2 regions of the Streptomyces sp. NPDC091376 genome follow, and region 2 is predicted to be linked to the other one. Evidence: riboswitches for the same ligand, from Rfam matches in the RefSeq annotation. Region 2 holds a riboswitch; the other holds the start of a gene.
What was found. Region 2 has a riboswitch for glycine ahead of gcvT (glycine cleavage system aminomethyltransferase GcvT). Riboswitches for the same ligand answer to the same signal wherever they lie in the genome.
Positions count from the first base shown of each region.

Region 1: linked by a shared signal. The riboswitch ahead of gcvP (aminomethyl-transferring glycine dehydrogenase) and the one ahead of gcvT (glycine cleavage system aminomethyltransferase GcvT) in region 2 are both predicted to bind glycine.

Region 1 covers NZ_JBIVUF010000021.1:8,995-13,480, forward strand. The annotation lists gene ACIQMR_RS32370 (DNA polymerase IV) at 1-1,417, shown strand, start outside; partial or broken gene ACIQMR_RS32375 (PRC-barrel domain-containing protein) at 1,564-1,761, opposite strand; glycine riboswitch at 1,824-1,919, shown strand; gene gcvP (aminomethyl-transferring glycine dehydrogenase) at 2,098-4,486, shown strand, end outside.
Region 2 covers NZ_JBIVUF010000007.1:282,668-287,153, reverse strand. The annotation lists gene glyA (serine hydroxymethyltransferase) at 1-1,113, opposite strand, end outside; gene gcvH (glycine cleavage system protein GcvH) at 1,140-1,514, opposite strand; gene gcvT (glycine cleavage system aminomethyltransferase GcvT) at 1,579-2,694, opposite strand; glycine riboswitch at 2,845-2,942, opposite strand; gene ACIQMR_RS17700 (AAA family ATPase) at 3,071-3,766, shown strand; gene ACIQMR_RS17695 (enhanced serine sensitivity protein SseB) at 4,183-4,486, shown strand, end outside.

The DNA.
Region 1 (4,486 bases), on a different contig from region 2:
GGTCGTCGTCGGCGGCTTGGGTGTGCGCGGAGTGGTGGCCACCGCGTCGTACGAGGCGAGACGGTTCGGTGTGCACTCCGCGATGCCCATGGCGCAGGCGCGGCGTCTGTGTCCGAACGCCGCGTATCTGGTGCCGCGGTTCTCGCTCTACAGGTCGGTCAGCGACCAGGTGATGGAGCTGCTGGGCCGGCTGTCGCCCCTGGTCGAGCCGCTGAGCCTGGACGAGGCCTTCGTGGACCTGGAGGCGGGCGGCACGGCCCATGACGCGCACTCGGCGCGTGAGGCCGGTGAGCGGCTGCGCAGGGACATTCTCGAGGCCACGCGGCTGACCGGTTCTGTGGGCCTGGCCGGATCGAAGATGCTCGCGAAGATCGGCTCGGAGCAGGCCAAGCCCGACGGGCTGGTGCTGATAGAGCCGGGAACCGAGCGGGAGCTGCTCGGCCCGATGCCGGTCCGGACCCTGCCCGGGGTGGGCCCGGCGACCGGTGAGCATCTGCGGCGGGCGGGCATGACCACGGTCGCCGAGCTGGCGGAGGCCGGCGAGGACGAGCTGGTACGGCTCCTGGGGAAGGCGCACGGGGCCGCGATCCACCGGATGGCGATGGGATACGACGACCGGCCCGTGGTCGCCGAGCGGGACGCCAAATCGGTGTCGGTCGAGGACACGTTCGACGTTGATCTGCACGACCGTGTGCGGATCAGGACGGAGGTCGAGCGTCTCGCGGACCGCTGTGTGCGACGGTTGCGCGGGTCCGGTCACTCAGGGCGGACGATCGTGCTGAAGGTGCGGCGGTTCGACTTCTCGACCCTGACGCGGTCGGAGACGCTGCGCGGGCCCACCGACGACCCCGCGGTCGTGCGGGAGGCCGCGGCCCGGCTGCTGGAGGCGGTGGACACGACGGGCGGAGTCCGGCTGCTGGGCGTGGGGGTGAGCGGGCTCGCCGACTACACGCAGGAGGATCTGTTTGCTCAGGCCGCCGCGGGGGAGAGCCGGGAGGACGAGGCGGACACAGGTCCGGTGCGGGAGCCGGCCGGCGAGGAACCGCAGGAGCACCAGGAGACGCCGGCCCCGGCCGAACGTCGCTGGTCCGCGGGCCAGGACGTGCGGCACGCGGAGCACGGTGCGGGATGGGTCCAGGGCAGTGGGCTGGGACGCGTCACCGTCCGCTTCGAGGAGCCGTGGTCCGTGCTGCCGGGGCGGGTGCGGACGTTCGCCGTGGACGACGCCGATCTGGAGCCCTCGGAACCGCTGCCACTGGTGCGGCAGCCGCCGGATCAGTCGTCGTGCCCGGCAAGTCGGCCGAAGTCGCGGTCGCCCGCCGGTCCCGTGGCGGGGCCGGGCTTCCCGGCGGCGTCGTCGGAGGCCGAGGGAGGGGGGGTCGGCTTCTCCGGCGGAGCGGGCAGGTCCAGACCGTAGTGGTGGTACAGCTGCAGTTCCTGATCGGGGGAGAGATGCCGGCCGACACCAAAGTCGGGTGCGTCCTTGATCAGGGCGCGCTCGAAGGGTATGTGCAGGCCGTCCCCCTCCAGCTCGCTGGGCTCCAGCGGAACGAACGCGTCCCGGCTGAACAGCCCGGTGCGTACCGCAGCCCACTCGGGAACCCCCGTCGCGTCGTCCAGATACACCTCGTCCACGGTCCCGATCTTGGCGCCGTTGCGGTCGAAGGCCTTGCGGCCGATCAGGCTGCGCGGATCGATTTCGGTCTGCACGGTCCCTCCAACAGGTCGCAACGGATTACTGAATACTACGAAAGTGCACATCTGGGGCGTCGGCCACTCGACGGTCCCGGACGAGACGTCGCTGGTACGCTGGCAGCGGCTGCTGACCCCGTGCGGGAGAGCGCACCGGTGAAAGCCGGAGCCGCCGAAGGAGCAAATCCTCCCCGGAATCTCTCAGGCCCCTGTACCGCACGGACGAGGTCACTCTGGAAAGCAGGGCGGGCGTCGGACGGCATCCGCTCTCACCGACGGTGAAAGCCGGACCGCCCCCGGGGCGATCCGGTGAAGCTCTCAGGTTGAGATGACAGAGGGGGAGGCCGTCCGGGCACCCGCGCCGTGGTGCCCCTCGAAGGTCGTAACGACCAGGAGGCCTCCGCAATGACCGCCAACCGCATTCCGCTCTCCCAGCTGGAGCGAGGCACCCCCTTCGAGCAGCGCCACATCGGGCCCGACATCGAGGCCCAGGCGAAGATGCTCGCGCAGGTCGGCTACGGCTCGCTGGACGAGCTGACCGCCGCCGCCGTACCGGACGTGATCAAGAACGCGGAGGCCCTGGGGCTCCCCGAGGCCCGCACCGAGGCCGAGGTCCTCGCCGAGCTGCGCATCCTCGCCGACCGCAACAAGGTCCTCGCCCCGATGATCGGCCTCGGCTACTACGGCACGTTCACGCCGCCGGTCATCCTGCGGAACGTCATGGAGAACCCCGCCTGGTACACGGCGTACACGCCGTACCAGCCGGAGATCTCCCAGGGCCGCCTCGAAGCCCTGCTCAACTTCCAGACGATGGTCGCCGATCTGACCGGGCTGCCCACCTCCGGCGCCTCCCTGCTCGACGAGGGCACCGCGGCCGCCGAGGCCATGTCCCTGTCCCGCCGGGTCGGCAAGGTCAAGAACGGCGTCTTCCTGGTCGACGCCGACGCCCTGCCGCAGACCATCGCCGTGATCGAGACCCGCGCCGAGCCGACCGGCGTCGAGGTCGTCGTCGCCGATCTCAGCGACGGCATCCCCGCCGGGATCGCCGAACGCGGCGTCTTCGGCGTGCTGCTCCAGTACCCGGGTGCCTCCGGCGCCGTGCGCGACATCAAGCCGGTCATCGACCAGGCCCATGAGCTCGGCGCGATCGTCACCGTCGCCGCCGACCTGCTCGCGCTGACGCTGCTCACCTCGCCCGGCGCGCTCGGTGCGGACATCGCCGTCGGCACCACGCAGCGCTTCGGTGTCCCCATGGGCTTCGGCGGTCCGCACGCCGGCTACATGGCGGTCCAGGACAAGCACGCCCGCAGTCTCCCCGGCCGCCTCGTCGGCGTCTCCGTCGACGCCGACGGCAACCGGGCCTACCGTCTCGCCCTGCAGACCCGTGAGCAGCACATCCGCCGCGAGAAGGCCACCAGCAACATCTGCACCGCGCAGGTGCTGCTCGCCGTGATGGCCGGCATGTACGCGGTCTACCACGGTCCCGAGGGCCTGAAGGCGATCGCGCGCCGCACCCACCGCTACGCCACGATCCTCGCCGAAGGTCTGCGCGCCGGGGGCGTCGAGCCGGTTCACGGCGCCTACTTCGACACGCTGACCGTCCGGGTTCCCGGCACGGCCGCCGGCATCGTCGAGGCCGCCCGTGAGAGCGGTGTCAACCTGCATCTCGTGGACGCCGACCATGTCTCGATCTCCTGCGACGAGACCACCCTGCGCGCCCAGCTGACCGCCGTCTGGTCCGCCTTCGGCGTCGACGGCGACATCGAGGCGCTCGACGCCACGGCCGCCGACACCCTCCCGGCCGCGCTGCTGCGCAACGATGACATCCTCACCCACCCGGTCTTCCACGCGCACCGCTCCGAGACCGCGATGCTCCGCTACCTGCGCAAGCTCGCCGACCGCGACTACGCGCTGGACCGCGGCATGATCCCGCTCGGCTCCTGCACCATGAAGCTGAACGCGACGACCGAGATGGAGCCGGTCACCTGGCCCGAGTTCGGCCAGATCCACCCCTTCGCTCCCGTCGGGCAGGCCCAGGGCTATCTGACCCTGATCCGTGAGCTGGAGGAGCGTCTCGCCGAGGTCACCGGCTACGACAAGGTGTCCATCCAGCCGAACGCCGGATCGCAGGGCGAGCTCGCGGGTCTGCTCGCGGTGCGCGCCTACCACCGCGCCAACGGGGACGAGCAGCGCACCGTCTGCCTCATCCCGTCCTCCGCGCACGGCACCAACGCCGCCAGCGCCGTCATGGCCGGCATGAAGGTCGTCGTCGTGAAGACCGCGGACGACGGCGAGATCGACATCGCGGACCTGCGCGCCAAGATCGAGCAGTACCGTGACGAGCTGTCCGTCCTCATGATCACGTACCCGTCCACGCACGGCGTGTTCGAGGAGCACGTCGCGGACATCTGCGCCCAGGTCCACGAGGCCGGCGGCCAGGTGTACGTCGACGGCGCCAACCTCAACGCGCTGGTGGGGCTCGCCAAGCCGGGCAAGTTCGGCGGCGACGTCTCGCACCTCAACCTGCACAAGACGTTCTGCATCCCGCACGGTGGCGGCGGCCCCGGCGTCGGCCCGGTCGGCGTTCGCGAGCACCTCGCCCCGTACCTGCCGAACCACCCGCTCCAGCCCACCGCGGGCCCGGAGACCGGAGTCGGTCCGATCTCGGCCGCCCCGTGGGGCTCCGCCGGCATCCTGCCGATCTCCTGGGCGTACGTCCGGCTGATGGGCGGCGAAGGCCTCACGCGCGCCACCCAGGTCGCGGTGCTCGCGGCGAACTACATCGCCAAGCGCC
Region 2 (4,486 bases):
CGCCGGCGTACCGATACGCAGGCCCGAGGTGACCATCGGCGGACGGGGGTCGTTCGGGACCGCGTTGCGGTTGACCGTGATACCGACCTCGTGGAGCCGGTCCTCGGCCTGCTGGCCGTCCAGCTCCGAGTGTCGCAGGTCCACCAGGACGAGGTGGACGTCCGTGCCGCCGGACAGGACCGAGACACCCGCCTGCTTGACGTCGTCCTGGACCAGACGCTCGGCGATGATCTTCGAGCCGTCCAGGGTGCGCTGCTGGCGCTCCTTGAACTCCTCGGAGGCCGCGACCTTGAAGGAGACCGCCTTCGCCGCGATGACGTGCTCCAGCGGACCGCCCTGCTGGCCGGGGAAGACCGCGGAGTTGATCTTCTTGGCCAGCTCGGAGGTGCAGAGGATCACGCCACCGCGCGGGCCGCCCAGCGTCTTGTGGGTGGTCGTGGTCACGACATGGGCGTGCGGCACCGGGTTCGGGTGCAGCCCGGCCGCGACCAGACCCGCGAAGTGGGCCATGTCGACCATCAGGTACGCGCCGACCTCGTCCGCGATCCGGCGGAACGCGGCGAAGTCCAGCTGGCGCGGGTACGCGGACCAGCCGGCCACGATCAGCTTCGGCTTGGACTCCTTGGCGAGCCGCTCGACCTCGGCCATGTCGACCTGGCCGGTGGCGTCGTCGACGTGGTACGCGACCACGTTGTAGAGCTTGCCGGAGAAGTTGATCTTCATGCCGTGGGTCAGGTGCCCGCCGTGGGCGAGGTTCAGACCCATGATCGTGTCGCCCGGCTTGAGCAGCGCGAACATCGCCGCCGCGTTGGCCTGGGCGCCCGAGTGCGGCTGGACGTTGGCGTGCTCGGCGCCGAACAGCTCCTTGATGCGGTCGATGGCGATCTGCTCGACCACGTCGACGTGCTCACAGCCGCCGTAGTAGCGGCGGCCCGGGTAGCCCTCGGCGTACTTGTTGGTGAGGACGGAGCCCTGTGCCTCCATGACCGCGACCGGGGCGAAGTTCTCCGAGGCGATCATTTCCAGGGTGGACTGCTGACGGTGGAGCTCGGCGTCGACGGCGGCGGCGACATCCGGGTCGAGCTCGTGGAGAGAGGTGTTGAGAAGCGACATCACGCGATCCCTACGGTCAGGTCTGGTCAGCTGGCGAAATCGGTGTACTCGGCGGCGGAGAGCAGGTCCTTCGGCTCCTCCGCCATCCGCACCTTGAACAGCCAGCCACCCTCGAACGGGGCGGAGTTCACCAGCGACGGGTCGTCCACGACGTCCTGGTTGGCCGCGACGACCTCGCCGGTCACCGGGGAGTACAGGTCGCTGACCGACTTGGTCGACTCCAGCTCACCGCAGGTCTCGCCCGCGGTCACCGTGTCGCCGACCTCCGGGAGCTGGACGTACACGACATCGCCGAGCGCGTTCGCCGCGTGCTCCGTGATGCCGACCGTCGACACGCCGTCCTCGGCGGCCGACAGCCACTCGTGCTCCTTGCTGTAACGCAGCTGCTGGGGGTTGCTCATGACCTGAATTCTCCTGTACGCGGGGGAGTGCTGCTGATGGGGGCTGCTGAAGCTGCTGGAGTGACTACTTCTGGCGCTTGTAGAAGGGGAGCGCCACGACCTCGTACGGCTCATGGGTACCGCGGATGTCGACGCCCACGCCTTCGCTGCCCGGTTCGGCATGTGCCGCGTCCACATAGGCGATGGCGATCGGCTTGCCCAGGGTCGGGGACGGGGCACCGGAGGTGACCTCGCCGACGACCTCGCCGCCGGCGACCACGGACATGCCCGAGCGCGGCACGCGGCGGCCCTCGGCGATCAGGCCGACGAGCTTGCGCGGCGGGTTCTGAGCGGCACGCTCGGCGGCGGCTTGGAGCGCCGCGCGCCCCACGAAGTCCGCCTCCTTCTCGAACTTCACGACCCGCCCCAGACCCGCGTCGAAGGGGGTGAGCGAGGTGGTCAGCTCATTGCCGTACAGCGGCATGCCCGCCTCCAGGCGCAGCGTGTCGCGGCAGGACAGACCGCAGGGGACGAGACCGACCGGCTCTCCCGCCTCGGTCAGCGCCTTCCACAGCTTCTCCGCGTGCTGCGGCTCGACGAACAGCTCGAAGCCGTCCTCGCCGGTGTAGCCGGTACGGGCGATCAGGGCGGGGACGCCGGCGACGGTGCCGGGGAGGCCCGCGTAGTACTTCAGTCCGTCCAGGTCGGCGTCGGTGAGCGACTTGAGGATGCCAGGGGACTCGGGGCCCTGTACGGCGATGAGCGCATATGCGTCGCGGTCGTCGCGTACAGCGGCGTCGAAGCCGCCGGCCCGCTCGGTGAGGGCGTCCAGGACGATCTGCGCGTTGGAGGCGTTGGCGACGACCATGTACTCCGTCTCACCGAGGCGGTAGACGATCAGGTCGTCGAGGATGCCGCCGTCCGCACGGCAGATCATCGTGTAGCGGGCACGGCCGACGGCGACGCCGCCGATGTTCCCGACCAGCGCGTGGTCCAGCAGAGCGGCGGCCTGCGGCCCGGTGACGGTGATCTCACCCATGTGGGAGAGGTCGAACAGACCGGCCTTGGTGCGTACGGCGTTGTGCTCGTCGCGCTCACTCGCGTATCGCAGCGGCATGTCCCAGCCGGCGAAATCGGTCATCGTCGCGCCCAGCGAGCGATGCACGGCATCGAGGGCGGTGAGACGGGGGGCGTTGCTCATGGATGGGGCTCCCAGGGCATGACTGGCGAGGACGATCCTCCCCATCTGTCATCGAAACCTGAGAGGTTCATCACGACCCCGTGCGCGGGTGATCGCGACTTGCACCTTGGGTGGAGCCACAGGAGCTGCGGCCCGCTTTTCAGATCTGCCTCATCGCGCGCGGTACGGGGCCTGAGAGATTCAAGGGAGGGACTTGCTCCTTCGGCGCCCGGCCCACACAGTGGCCAGGACTCTCCCGCGCGGATTCAAGCGGCCGGTATGCAGTTTGCGCGGACATCATTGCACGGGCGCCCTGATCGGCAAATCACTTGTTGGTCATTACCTTTTCTTTAAGCTTCTTGGGCAGGGTCTCGTCAGACCCGACAGGGGGAGAGTGATGACGTTGCATCGGACCGGTGCGTATCCGGCGACGGCCGGGGTGCCCGCCCGGCCACGAGTTCCGGCTCGGCCGGGTGCGCCCCGGCGCGAGCTCCTGGTCGTCGCCACGGCCACGCCGGTCGTGCGTGACCTGCGGGAACGGGGCGGGCGCGGCCCGCGCGCGCTCGCCTTCCGCCGCGGGGACGTGGTGGTGATCTCCGGGCTGCCCGGAAGCGGGAAGTCCACACTGATCCGGCGCACGGCCGAGGGCGGCGGGATCGACTCGCAGGACGCCCGCGACCGCTGGGCCCGCCGGATGCCCCGGCGGCTGCCCTACGCCGTCTACCGCCCGCTCGTCCGCCTGGCCCACTACGCCGGGCTGTGGCGCGCACTGCACTCCGGAGCCAGCGTGGTCGTCCACGACTGCGGGACGCAGTCCTGGGTGCGGCGCTGGCTGGCCCGCGAGGCCCGCCGCCGTGGCCGGGCCCTCCACCTCCTCCTGCTGGACGTGACCCCGGACGTCGCCCGCGCGGGCCAGCGGGAGCGCGGCCGGGGCGTCTCCGGCTACGCCTTCGCCCGCCACCGGCGCGCGGTGGGCCGCCTCATCCGCGACGCGGAGCGCGGCCGCCTCCCCACGGGCTGCGCCTCCGCGGTCCTCCTGGACCGCGAGGGCGCCTCGGCCCTCTCCCGCATCGCCTTCACCGACACGCCCTGACCCGGGCGTCCGGCCTCGATCGCCGGGCGGACTCCGCCGGAGCCGTCCGGCGCCGCGGCGCGGGCGGGCTCCGCGCGGGAGCCCGTCGCAGGTTCCCCGAGGCCCGCGGCCGCGCCTCGACGATCGACCCCGGCGGGCGCGCTCCCCGGGCCCTGCCGTGCGCCTGCCCGTCCACGGGGGGCTCCGGACTCCGAGGACCCTGCCCGGCGATCGCCGTCGCCGGGCGTCCCCGGCGCGTCCGCCGGCGGGGCGCGGACCGGAGTCGGCGGCCCCGCACACGGGGGAGCTCGCCGCGCGGGGGTCCGAGGCGCAGTCCGGGAAGCGGGCGCCCGGGACGGGGCCGCGTCCGTGCCCGTTACCCTGCTGCGCAGGACATCACGGCCCCACGGGGCCGGACGGGGAAGCAGGGAACGCAAGTGGACACGACATGGCCCGCCAATGAGCTCGAAGAGGTGCTCGCCGCCTCGGTCGGCAACCCCGCGGCCGGTGGCCGCCTCGTCGAGGTGCTGGCCCGCAGCGCCGTCTGGGTGCCCCTGCCCAACGGCGGCGGCCCCGACAGCCCCGGCCTCGACCTGCCGACCCTGGAGATCGACGGCGCGCCGTACGTCCCCGTCTTCAGCTCCCAGCACCAGTTCCTCCTCTGCATGGGCGACCAGATGTCCGGCACCGTCGCGCCGGCGGTCGAGTTCGCCCGCGGGCTGCCCCCGCAGCTCGGCATCG